4 regions of the Proteus sp. MB838 genome follow, and region 3 is predicted to be linked to each of the others. Evidence: predicted binding sites of a transcription regulator. Region 3 holds the regulator's gene; each other region holds the start of a gene.
The links. The regulator PurR, encoded in region 3, represses purine synthesis genes. The targets are predictions, from matches to a motif close to CANGCAAACGTTTGCNTG.
Positions count from the first base shown of each region.

Region 1: the regulator PurR is predicted to act here: its motif matches at 1,661-1,678, upstream of ACYUCW_RS15950 (NCS2 family permease).
Region 2: the regulator PurR is predicted to act here: its motif matches at 1,542-1,559, upstream of purM (phosphoribosylformylglycinamidine cyclo-ligase).
Region 4: the regulator PurR is predicted to act here: its motif matches at 1,344-1,361, upstream of glyA (serine hydroxymethyltransferase).

Region 1 covers NZ_BAABMO010000048.1:14,307-17,526, forward strand. Annotated here, with positions in the region: gene ACYUCW_RS15945 (MFS transporter) at 1-945, shown strand, start outside; gene ACYUCW_RS15950 (NCS2 family permease) at 1,716-3,062, shown strand; gene ACYUCW_RS15955 (GNAT family N-acetyltransferase) at 3,190-3,220, shown strand, end outside.
Region 2 covers NZ_BAABMO010000006.1:91,934-95,153, forward strand. Annotated here, with positions in the region: gene purN (phosphoribosylglycinamide formyltransferase) at 1-425, opposite strand, end outside; gene purM (phosphoribosylformylglycinamidine cyclo-ligase) at 439-1,479, opposite strand; gene upp (uracil phosphoribosyltransferase) at 1,711-2,337, shown strand; gene uraA (uracil permease) at 2,446-3,220, shown strand, end outside.
Region 3 covers NZ_BAABMO010000023.1:60,310-63,529, reverse strand. Annotated here, with positions in the region: gene sodB (superoxide dismutase [Fe]) at 1-576, shown strand, start outside; gene cydH (cytochrome bd-I oxidase subunit CydH) at 711-794, opposite strand; gene purR (HTH-type transcriptional repressor PurR) at 1,063-2,088, shown strand; gene punR (DNA-binding transcriptional activator PunR) at 2,098-3,000, opposite strand; gene punC (purine nucleoside transporter PunC) at 3,120-3,220, shown strand, end outside.
Region 4 covers NZ_BAABMO010000007.1:62,387-65,606, reverse strand. Annotated here, with positions in the region: gene glyA (serine hydroxymethyltransferase) at 1-1,232, opposite strand, end outside; gene hmpA (NO-inducible flavohemoprotein) at 1,599-2,789, shown strand; gene ACYUCW_RS04790 (hypothetical protein) at 2,881-3,099, opposite strand; gene ACYUCW_RS04785 (hypothetical protein) at 3,135-3,220, opposite strand, start outside.

The sequences.
Region 1 (3,220 bases), on a different contig from region 3:
TTAGCAACGATTATATCAGCCATTAGTCTATTGCCTTTAATGGGGAGTTTGCCATTAGAATTCCTGTTCCCATTACGACTAATCACCGGGATTGCCAGTGGTGTGATGATCTGTTTGGGGGAGACATGGATCAATGAACTTGTACCGGATAACAAGCGAGGTCGTATTTTAGCGATTTATACGACCGTGTTTACTATCAGCCAGTTGCTAGGCCCTTCAATTATTGCGTTATATGGCGTTGCTGATAAAACGCCGATCTTAATCAGCGTACTGCTTCATATTATCTCTATCGTGCTATTTTTAATGATGGATCAGAAAGTGGGCGATAAATTAGCTAAAGACTCAGAAGAGTCGCACTTTTCTATTCTTCGTTTTATTAAAGTGGCGCCTGCGATATGTGGTGGCATTATCTTTTTTGCATTTTTTGATGGCACAGTGTTGTCTATGTTCCCTATTTATGGGCTAAGTGTTGGTCATAGTGAAGCGATTGCTGCGATGATGATCAGTGCTATTTTGGCGGGAGATGCCATAATGCAAATGCCATTTGGTTGGCTTGCTGATCATATGAATAGAACACGGCTATACCGAATTTGTGGTGTCATTACATTATTAGCAAGCTTATTATTGCCCATTGCTATGCCACATACTTTAGTTATTTGGCCACTATTATTAGTGCTTGGTGCAACGGCGGGAGCCATTTATACCATCGCATTGGTACAAATTGGGCAATACTTTTCAGGAAATGATCTAATGATAGCAAATGCTTCAGCGGCGATGTTATGGGGCATTGGTAATCTTTCTGGTCCCATTTTAGCCGGTGCTATGTCTGAAATCTCTCCATCTGCGTTACCTTTTTTATTGGTGGTTATGACGGGATTATTTTTAATTTCGACGATGGATCGCTTTAACTTGCATGTCGACACTCTAAATCGTCATACATCATAATTGCATGCTCTTTTTTACCTTATTGTAGGTAAAAGAGGGCGCTATTTTCATTAAATTAGACAATAATTTCCTGCTGTTTTATCACCCATTCAATTATTTTTTCTTTTATTATCTTTATTTTAATAATCAATGCGATACATACTATTCAAAGGTTTTTATTGGTGATTTATTAAGAATAATCCAGAAATAATAAAATGAAATAAGAAAGATTTGCCAAATGGCACTATTTTCATCTAGTTTTATCTCAAGGAGGTGTATGTTTTTCAATCAGAGTGTGATGAATACTGAGTCAATATTATCGCCAAACAAGGGAAGATGCTGTTAAAACAGTAAGTTCAAAAATGATAAAAACATAAGAAATATTTAATTAATATTTATAGTATCAAACCAAGCATTATTAATATAAACATCAATGATATTAATAAAAACAGTTGATTATAAGTACGCTTCACCTTTTAGGGTGATTGCGTTGCTAAAACAGTTTAACCAGAGGAGAAATATATCACTATTCTCCTCTTTTCTTTTTTCTGCGAACACTAGAATGTCTTTTTATGACATTTTTGCTAAAAAAGTATTTTTTTTCTTGATTCTTACCCTAAAAGCACCAGATAATCGTTTGCGTCAAATTCTCTCACTCTATCCACATTAATAAACAAACGTTTGCTTTTTCACTCCTCTGATAGTTTTTTTACCATTAGAGATGATAATAATTTTAGACGTAATCGTTTTCGTTGGGGAGGGTGAACTGTTTTTTATGTCAGAGGAATGTAATGTCTGCTAATCAATCAGCAACCACAGGTAAACTGGATAATTATTTTAAGCTTACCGCCCGGGGCACTACGGTTCGTAAAGAGATGATCGCTGGTTTAACAACCTTTTTGGCGATGGTCTATTCCGTTATTGTCGTACCCAGTATGCTAGGGCAAGCGGGGTTCCCCCACACGGCGGTATTTATCGCAACCTGTTTAGTGGCAGGATTTGGTTCTCTGTTAATGGGATTGTGGGCAAATCTACCTATGGCGATTGGTTGTGCCATTTCATTAACGGCATTTACCGCCTTTAGTTTGGTACTTGGTCAACATATCTCTGTACCTGTTGCTTTGGGGGCGGTGTTTTTGATGGGGTGCCTATTTACCCTATTTTCTTTAACAGGGATCAGAACGTGGATCTTAAAAAATATTCCGATTGGTATCGCTCATGGCGCCGGTATTGGTATCGGGCTATTTTTACTTTTGATCGCAGCCAATAGTGTTGGGTTGGTGGTGAAAAATCCATTAGCCGGATTACCTGTTGCGATGGGAGAATTTACTTCTTTTTCAGTATTAATGTCATTGGCCGGTCTTGCTGCTATTTTTGGTCTAGAAAAACGTAAAGTTCCCGGTGGTGTGTTATTAGTCATTATTGCGATTTCGATTATTGGATTGATTTTTGATCCTAACGTGAAATACCAAGGGTTCTTTAAAATGCCACAATTAGGCGAAGAGGGCCTTGCACTATTATTTGCCATGGATATTAAAGGCGCATTACAACCACTTGTTTTACCTAGTGTATTAGCTTTAGTGATGACGGCTATTTTTGATGCGACAGGAACCATTCGCGCAGTGGCGGGACAAGCTAATTTACTTGATAAACGAGGACAAATTATCAATGGTGGTAAAGCGTTAACTTCTGATTCCGTGAGCAGTATATTTGCTGGGGCAATTGGTGCAGCACCTGCAGCAGTATATGTTGAGTCCGCAGCGGGTACTGCAGCTGGTGGTAAAACAGGGCTCACCGCAACTGTGGTCGGTATTCTCTTTTTATTGATCCTCTTTTTATCACCACTATCTTATTTAGTTCCCCCCTATGCGACAGCGCCTGCATTAATGTATGTGGGTTTATTGATGTTAGGTAATGTCACTAAGTTAGATTTTAGTGATTTTGTCGATGCGATGTCAGGTATGGTGTGCGCGGTATTTATCGTATTAACGTGTAATATTGTTACAGGCATTATGTTGGGTTTTGGCTGTTTAGTGATTGGCCGTATTTTTGCCGGTGAGTGGCGTAAACTTAATATTGGTACAGTTCTAATTGCTATTGCTTTAGTGGCATTTTATGCCGGACACTGGGCAATTTAATTAAAATCATCAGGTTTAAACATAAAAAGCGGAATATATTTTTATTCCGCTTTTTTGCTATTTATTTATCTAGTTTTATTCGCTATTGTCGAGGTTAAGACTCATTGTTAATTTTTTGGTAAAATAAATGCATCAGATAGAAATACGACATGGTGAGC
Region 2 (3,220 bases), on a different contig from region 3:
TCCGTGACAAAGTGTACGGTAGTACCATGAAAAGTATCTTTATTCTCAATAACTTGTTTATGTGTATGCAGACCGGGATATTTGGGAAGTAAAGAGGGATGAATATTTAATAGCTTATGCTGATAATGGTTGACAAATAACGGCGATAAAATACGCATAAAGCCAGCAAGAACCACAATATCAGGCTGATAGCCATCAATTTGAGTGATTAACGCTTTATCATAAGCTTCTCTATCAGGATAATCAGCCGGATCGATAAAGTAAGCAGGGATATCCGCTTGTCTCGCTCGTTCAAGCCCATAAGCTTGTGCTTTATTGCTGAAAACAGCCACAACTTGGCCTGCGATTTTATGCGCCCTACAGGCGTCAATAATCGCCTGTAGGTTGCTACCATTTCCTGAGATCAGGACCACAATATTTTTCATGGGGGTACTTTTACTAATTGATAATCACTTGTGCATCACCCGCTGCTTGCGGGGCAATATCACCAATTAACCATGCCTTTTCACCACAGGCATTAAGATGTGATAGCGTTTTTTCAACATCAGCTTGGCTCACGGCGATTAATAAGCCGACACCACAGTTAAAGGTACGATACATTTCATGAGTGCTGACATTACCTGCCTGTTGTAGCCAGTTAAAGACCTCAGGCCACTGCCAACTTTGGCTATTAATACGAGCTTGCGTATTTTCAGGTAGCACGCGCGGAATATTTTCCCAAAATCCACCACCAGTAATATGTGCCACTGCGTGAATATCAACGTTTTCAATTAATGACAGGAGTGATTTTACATAAATACGGGTTGGCGCTAAGAGTTTATCAGCCAGTGATGTATCACCTAATGGGGTAGTTTCAGCACAGGCACCACTGACTTCAAGAATTTTTCTGATCAGTGAATAGCCATTAGAATGAGGGCCACTTGAAGCGAGAGCAATTAATGCATCACCCGCTTTAACTTTGCTACCATCGATAATCTGTGATTTCTCAACGACACCAACACAAAAACCGGCGATATCATAATCGTTACCATGATACATGCCGGGCATTTCCGCTGTTTCGCCACCCACTAAGGCACAGCCGGATTGCTTACAACCTTCAGCGATACCCGTTACAACCCGTGCGGCAGTATCGACATCTAACTTGCCTGTGGCATAGTAGTCAAGAAAGAAGAGAGGCTCAGCTCCTTGAACGATTAAATCGTTAACACACATTGCGACTAAATCGATACCAATATCATCGTGGCGATTTAAGTCCATCGCAAGGCGAAGTTTAGTACCGACACCGTCAGTGCCTGACACTAAAATAGGTTCGCGGTATTTAGTGGGAATAGCGCATAATGCACCAAAACCACCTAAACCCCCCATAACTTCAGGACGGCGAGTTTCTTTTACTACACTTTTAATACGATCGACTAAAGCATTACCTGCATCAATATCGACACCGGCATCTTTATAGCTGAGAGAGGATTTGTTAGTCACGTCTAGCCCTCACGGCAAGTTGCTGTTAAGAAAAAATGTGTGCGGTGGCTATTCTAACAGGCAAAGCAAACGTTTGCGAGGATCTTCTTTTTAGATCACAATTATTCATGTTAGTGTGGTTAAAAGCTGTGCGATTGATCAATATCAATAGAAAAACGATGGAAAGTCACTAAAAAAGCGGTATAATCTCGCGATTTTTTTGTCTGGCTGCGTCGTACATTAGGAGAAATTATGAAGATCGTTGAGGTAAAACACCCACTCATTCAACATAAATTGGGGCTGATGCGAGATCATGATATAAGCACTAAACGCTTTCGTGAATTGGCTTCAGAAGTTTCCAGTCTACTGACGTATGAAGCTACCGCCGATTTAGAAACAGAGACGGTAACAATTGAAGGTTGGTGTGGCCCGGTTGAGATAGAACAGATTAAAGGAAAAAAAATTACTGTTGTACCTATCCTCCGTGCCGGTCTTGGGATGATGGATGGAGTATTAGAAAATATTCCTAGCGCCCGGATCAGTGTAGTTGGTGTTTACCGCGATGAAGAAACCTTAAAGCCCGTCCCTTACTTCCAGAAACTAGCCTCTCATATTGAAGAACGTATGGCACTTGTTGTTGACCCAATGTTAGCAACTGGTGGCTCTATGATTGCCACAATTGATTTATTAAAAAATTCAGGCTGTACTTCAATTAAAGTTTTAGTGTTAGTGGCTGCGCCTGAGGGGATCAAAGCATTAGAAGAAGCTCATCCTGATGTTGAGTTATATACTGCATCGATTGATAAGCATCTTAATGAGCATGGGTACATTGTCCCAGGCCTTGGTGATGCGGGTGATAAGATATTTGGTACAAAATAATGATTAAGCCGACTTTGATAGTCGGCTTTTTTTTGGATCACTTATTGGTTTGTTTTATCGCTGAAATTTAAATTCCATTTATATCTATTTTAAAGAGAGGTCGTAAGCATGACTCGTCGTGCAATCGGGGTAGAAGAGCGCCCACCATTATTACAAACAATCCCATTGAGTTTTCAACATCTGTTTGCCATGTTTGGTGCTACTGTACTTGTGCCGATTTTGTTTAAGGTTAATCCGGCCACCATATTATTGTTTAACGGTATCGGTACTCTGCTTTATCTCTTTATCTGTAAAGGTCGTATTCCTGCTTATTTAGGTTCAAGTTTCGCCTTTATCTCTCCGGTGTTATTGCTACTTCCTTTAGGCTATGAATTAGCATTGGGCGGGTTTATTGTCTGTGGGGTGCTATTTTGCCTTGTTGCTGGCATTGTGAAAATCGCCGGACGCGGATGGATTAATGTGATGTTTCCTCCTGCGGCAATGGGCGCAATCGTTGCCGTAATAGGTCTTGAGTTGGCCGGAACCGCCGCTAATATGGCTGGATTATTACCTAGCGCAGATAATCCCGTTGATAGTCAAACATTGATAATCTCTATGGTGACACTGGGTGTGACTATTTTAGGCTCAGTGATGTTTAGGGGATTTTTGGCTATTATTCCTATTCTTATTGGCGTGTTAGTCGGTTACGCACTCTCTTTCTTTATGGGCGTTGTTGATGTGACACCGATTAAAGAAGCCAATTGGTTTGCTCTGCCTACCTTTTATTCGCCGCGTTTTGAGTGGAGTGCTATTTTTATTATCTTGCCGGCGGCATTAGTGGTTATTGCCGAACACGTAGGGCACCTTGTGGTAACCGCGAATATTGTTCAACGTGATCTCATGA
Region 3 (3,220 bases):
TCTTTCGAATTACCAAAATTACCTTATGCGTTAGATGCTCTTGAGCCACATATCTCTAAAGAAACATTAGAATACCACTACGGCAAACACCACCAAACTTACGTAACCAACTTAAATAACTTGGTTAAAGGTACTGATTTAGAAAATAAATCTTTAGAAGAGCTCATCAAAACTACTGAAGGTGGTATTTTCAATAATGCCGCTCAAGTTTGGAACCATACATTCTACTGGAATTGCTTAGCACCAAACGCAGGCGGTGCACCAACAGGTAAAATTGCAGAAGCAATCAATAAAGCGTTTGGCTCTTTTGAAGAGTTCAAAAAACAATTTAATGATGCAGCTGCAAAAAACTTTGGTTCAGGTTGGACTTGGTTAGTGAAAAAAGCAGATGGCTCATTAGCTATTGTTAATACATCTAACGCTGCAACACCTGTTTCTGGCGAAGATAAACCACTGTTAACTGTTGACGTCTGGGAGCACGCTTACTACATCGACTATCGTAATGCACGTGTGAAATACTTAGAAGAGTTCTGGGCACTGGTTAACTGGTCATTTGTTGAAGCAAATCTTGCTTAATTGACTGTTTCAGAGATGGGAAAACCATTTTTGATAATCTAATAACAAAGGGCCTAGTGCCCTTTGTTATATTGATATATTTGATTGCTCACTTTGGATAGCTAAAATTTAAGCAAATAATTAGCAATTAACAATCAAAACAATAAACTTGCATATATTACGATCATAACCAGTGCTGCTACTGCGGTACTTAAACCAAATTTCAGATCCGTATCCATCTATTTCTCCCTCAAAATGATTATAATACTCAGATTAAACCATAATCTTGTCATGGTTAATTATTATTACATATCAAGTTTTGCTAAAATAGCGACTAGAGCACAATTTATAACATTGATTAATACTTTCACTTTTGAGCTAGATCATACAAAATTCACAGCTAATCGCTAAATTATTGCCAGTGTTTGCCCTATATATGACTATACTGGCAGTTAAACCATAAAATGAATTAAAAGAGACCAATGAAGGTCAGGAGTTTTCCACACCATGGCAACAATAAAAGACGTGGCAAAACGCGCAGGCGTATCAACCACGACTGTTTCTCATGTGATCAACAAAACTCGTTTTGTTGCTGAGAACACAAGAGCGGCAGTTTGGGCTGCGATAAAAGAATTAAATTATTCGCCGAGTGCTGTCGCACGTAGTTTAAAAGTCAATCACACTAAATCCATTGGTTTATTAGCCACGTCCAGTGAAGCACCTTACTTTGCTGAAGTGATTGAAGCTGTTGAAAATAGTTGTTATAGCAAAGGCTACACGCTAATTTTATGTAATTCACATAATAATCTTGATAAACAAAAAGCTTATTTAGCTATGTTGGCACAAAAACGTGTTGATGGTTTATTAGTCATGTGTTCAGAATATCCCGATCATCTTCTTTCTCTCTTAGAAGGTTATCGTAATATTCCGATGGTCGTCATGGACTGGGGAAAAGCCCGCGGTGACTTTACTGATACCATTATTGATAACGCATTCCATGGTGGCTATATAGCCGGTCGTTATCTTATTGAACGAGGTCATCGTGATATTGGTATTATCCCCGGCCCTCTAGAGCGAAATACCGGAGGCGGTCGTTTACAGGGCTTTTTAAAAGCCATGGAAGAAGCGAAAATTACGGTAAAAGAAGAGTGGATTGTACAAGGTGACTTTGAACCTGAATCTGGTTACAAAGCCATGACCCAAATGCTCAATCAAAAACAACGCCCTACTGCCGTATTTTGTGGCGGTGATGTTATGGCTATGGGAGCAATATGTGCAGCTGATGAGTTAGGATTACGTGTTCCTGCCGATATTTCCATTGTCGGCTACGACAATATCCGTAATGCACGCTATTTCACACCAGCTTTAACCACGGTTCACCAGCCGAAAGAGCGTTTAGGACAAATGGCTTTTTCCATGTTACTCGACCGTATTGTGAATAAACGCGAGGATGCACAAACTATCGAAGTACACCCGCGTCTAGTAGAACGTCGCTCTGTTGCCGATGGTCCATTTATTGATTATCGCCGCTGATCCCCTTCATTAACGAAGCCATTCCTCATTTAAGGTTTGGCTATCGCCTAGATAATCTAATAGCCAAGTTAATGCCGGCGATTCGCTTTTATCAACCCATGTTAGACAGCACGGACTGTCTGGCAAGGGTTGTACTAAGGTAAGGGTAACCAACTTACCTTGTTCGATTAATGGCTCCGCTCGGTGCCAAGGCACCATACCAACACATAATCCTGCTAATAAACACTCAAGCCCCATATCCCATGAAGGCACTATCATTCGGCGCTGATTATTTAATGCCCAAGTATCTCGTTTTGGTAAACTACGTGAGGTATCTTCTAAACATAAACTAGGATAAGGCCGTAACTCATCATCGGTTAAAGGATGTGCCGCGCTTGCAAGAGGATGATCAGCATGACACACACATCGCCACGGCATAAAGCCCATATCTTTAAAACTATAACGTTCACCAATAGGTGAAGCTCTGGTGGCACCAATAGCCAAATCAACACGCCCGTTCACTAATGAATCCCAGACACCGTTAAAAACTTCAGGATAAACATAGAGTTCGATATCAGGAAAATGGCGATAAAAGTCCAGAATAAGTTGCTGTGTTCTAGCCGGTTTGACAATACCATCCACGGCAATGCTAAACTGCCCCCGCCAGCCATTTGAGACTTGCTGGCACATATGACGAGTGTCATTCATTTTTTTGATAACAGAACGGGCTTCTTTAATAAAGATCTTACCCGCATCGGTTAATTCAACATCACGATGCCGGCGTTCAAACAAAGGAACGGCAAGCCATTCTTCTAATTGTCTCACGGTGTAACTCACCGCGGAGGGTACTCTGTGCAATTCTTGAGCGGCTGAGCTAAAACTCCCCGTTCTAGCGACAGCATCAACGACCTCTAGCGAGTATTCTGACCACATAATATGTATTCCTTTGAATTTTTTTCACAGCATTAACCAAATATTCCCGTTTCACAAGTAAAATCACTCTTAGCTACAATATATAAAATGTTTTACATCACATAACATAGAAAATTAAAATGACTTTAAAGAATTCCACACAATCAAAAACACCTTCTCTCTTTATGGTGTATCTCGCCTGCCTTAGTATGCTGGGCTATTTAGCTATCGATATGTATCT
Region 4 (3,220 bases), on a different contig from region 3:
GCGCAGATATCCAAGACTTTTTGTTTCACTTTTTCAATGTTCGCTTCATCATTGATATTATCAAGGACATCACACATCCAACCGGCTAAATCTTTTGCTTCCGCTTCTTTAAAACCACGACGTGTAATCGCTGGAGAACCAATACGAATACCAGATGTAACAAATGGACTGCGAGGATCATTTGGCACACTATTTTTGTTCACAGTGATATTAGCACGACCCAGTGCAGCATCAGCATCTTTACCTGTAATATCTTTATCAACTAAGTCTAATAAAAACAGGTGGTTCTCTGTGCCACCAGATACTACTTTATAACCGCGCGCTAAGAAAACGTCTACCATTGCTTTCGCATTTTTTGCAACTTGTTGCTGGTAAACTTTAAACTCAGGTTCCATTGCTTCTTTTAATGCAACGGCTTTACCCGCGATCACATGCATTAAAGGACCACCTTGAGAGCCAGGGAATACGGCAGAGTTTAATTTCTTATAAAACTCTTCATCGCCACCCTTAGCAAGGATAAGACCACCACGAGGACCCGCTAATGTTTTGTGTGTTGTTGTAGTCACAACGTGAGCATGTGGTACTGGGTTTGGATAGACACCCGCTGCAATCATACCTGCAACGTGAGCCATATCGACAAATAAGTAAGCCCCTACGCTATCTGCGATTTCACGCATTTTAGCCCAATCAACCAAACCTGAATAAGCTGAAAAACCACCAATGATCATTTTTGGTTTATGCTTTTTAGCTTGCTCAGCGATATCTTGGTAATCAATTTTACCTGCTTCATCAATACCATAAGGAACGATATTGTAGAGTTTACCAGAGAAGTTAACCGGAGAGCCGTGAGTTAAGTGACCACCTTGGGCCAAATTCATCCCTAATACTGTATCGCCCGGTTTAAGTAATGCCATATACACAGCCGCATTCGCTTGTGAACCAGAGTGAGGTTGTACGTTTGCATAATCAGCACCAAATAGTGCTTTGGCACGATCAATGGCTAATTGTTCAACAACATCAACGTATTCACAACCACCGTAGTAGCGTTTACCTGGATAACCTTCTGCATATTTGTTGGTCAGCTGAGATCCCTGCGCCTGCATAACACGAGGACTAGTATAGTTTTCAGAAGCAATTAATTCGATGTGCTCTTCTTGACGAGTCACTTCACCTTCCATTGCATTCCATAATTCCGGATCGTAATCAGCAATATTCATTTCACGTTTTAACATTCACATCTCCTGACTCAGCTAACTTCACTAAAGGCGAACTCCCTTACGGGAGTAAGAATGACATACAGTGTAAACTCTTTTTCCTCATTGAGATAGTCCCAAAAGAAAAAATACGCAATCGTTTGCTAAGCCACTATAACACAGTTCTATTACTTTTTGATAACCTCATTTTATCTGCTGTTTTTGTTCTTTTTGAGGCACATCTCGCTAATTTATGTAAACCCTCAACATCATTCTCTAAGATTTCCCCATTTTCCTAAAAAAAAATAAAAACTCAGATTTACAAATAAAGCAAAAAGATATAAGTTGTATTAAAAATACATGTTATAAAAATCATATTAAACTGAATATTTTTCAGGAGCAATTATGTTAGATGCACAAACTATCGCGACAATTAAATCCACTATTCCTCTTATTGCTAAAACAGGCCCCGCGTTAACGGCGCATTTTTACGACAGAATGTTCTCTCGCCATCCTGAGTTAAAAGATATTTTTACTATGAGCCACCAAAGCAGTGGCGCACAACGTGAAGCGTTATTTAATGCGATATGTGCTTATGCAACGCACCTTGAGGATTTACCTGCTATTTTGCCGGCGGTAGAAAAAATTGCACAAAAACATGCCAGTTTGAATATTCTTCCTGAACATTATCCTATTGTTGGAGAAAACTTATTAGCCACCATTGATGAAATGTTTAACCCGGGCAAAGAAGTGCTTGATGCTTGGGGAGCCGCTTACCAAGTTTTGGCTGATGTCTTTATTAATCGGGAAGAGCAAATTTATCAACAAAAAGAACAAGCTTCAGGAGGCTGGCGAGGATTACGTCACTTTAAAGTTAAGCATAAAGTAAAACAAAGTGAGGTTATTACCAGCTTTGAATTAGAGCCTGAAGATGGACAAGCGGTTACACCTTACCGTGCAGGCCAATATTTAAGTATTTATATTCGTGATGAGAAACTTGCAAATCAAGAAATTCGTCAATATTCCTTAACACAATCGGCAAACAATAAAACCTATCGTATTGCGGTAAAACGTGAAGATAAGGGGATTTTATCTAATTTTCTTCATGACCATATCCAAGAAGGAGACATCTTACAAGTTGCCGCACCAGGGGGCGATTTTTATTTAGATATCTCATCAACAACGCCTGTCACATTAATTTCAGCAGGTGTAGGCTTAACTCCTATGTTAGCGATGTTGCACACTCTCTCTTCTCACCAAGCACAAGTCAATTGGTTACATGCAGCAGAGCATGGTGGCGTGCATGCTTTTAAGGAAGAAATCGCACAAGCAGGAAAGCAAATTGAACAATATCAACAAGCAGTATGGTATCGTCTCCCTCGTACTGAAGACATTATCAATAAAGACTATCAATTTGAAGGGTTGATGGATTTAACCAAGATACATGAATGGCTATCAATACCTAATATGCAGTTCTATTTCTGTGGACCATTACCTTTTATGCAATCTGTCGCTAAACAACTTATTGCTCTCGGTATTGAAAGCGATAAACTTCATTATGAGTGCTTTGGCCCTCATGCTGTTATTAGCCAATAACAGCCAGAATAGGTAAGAAAATAAATTAATAAGGAAAAAGCGCTGATTATTTTACTATTCAGCGCTTTTTATATTGGAAACAACTAACTATTTAATAAGTAACTTTTATTGATGTCGGTATAACATGATATTTAGACGAATAGCGATACCAAATAACACTAATTAAACAGAGTGTATAGCCGAACAACTCGCTACCTTCTTCCACCATATTTTTTACTGTGCGGTTATAGTCTTCACCTAACAATTTCTCCCACAAAATCCCCATACCAAATAAGCGAGAGAATAGTAAAACACTGAGCAAACCCGCCATAAGCATTCCTTGACTAGAATGCGTTATAAAATGGGTTAAGCCATATAATGTTTTTTCCCTTCTCTGATAGCGATCGCTATACAGACAAATGTTACCGTTAATGCAAACCAAACCCATGAAC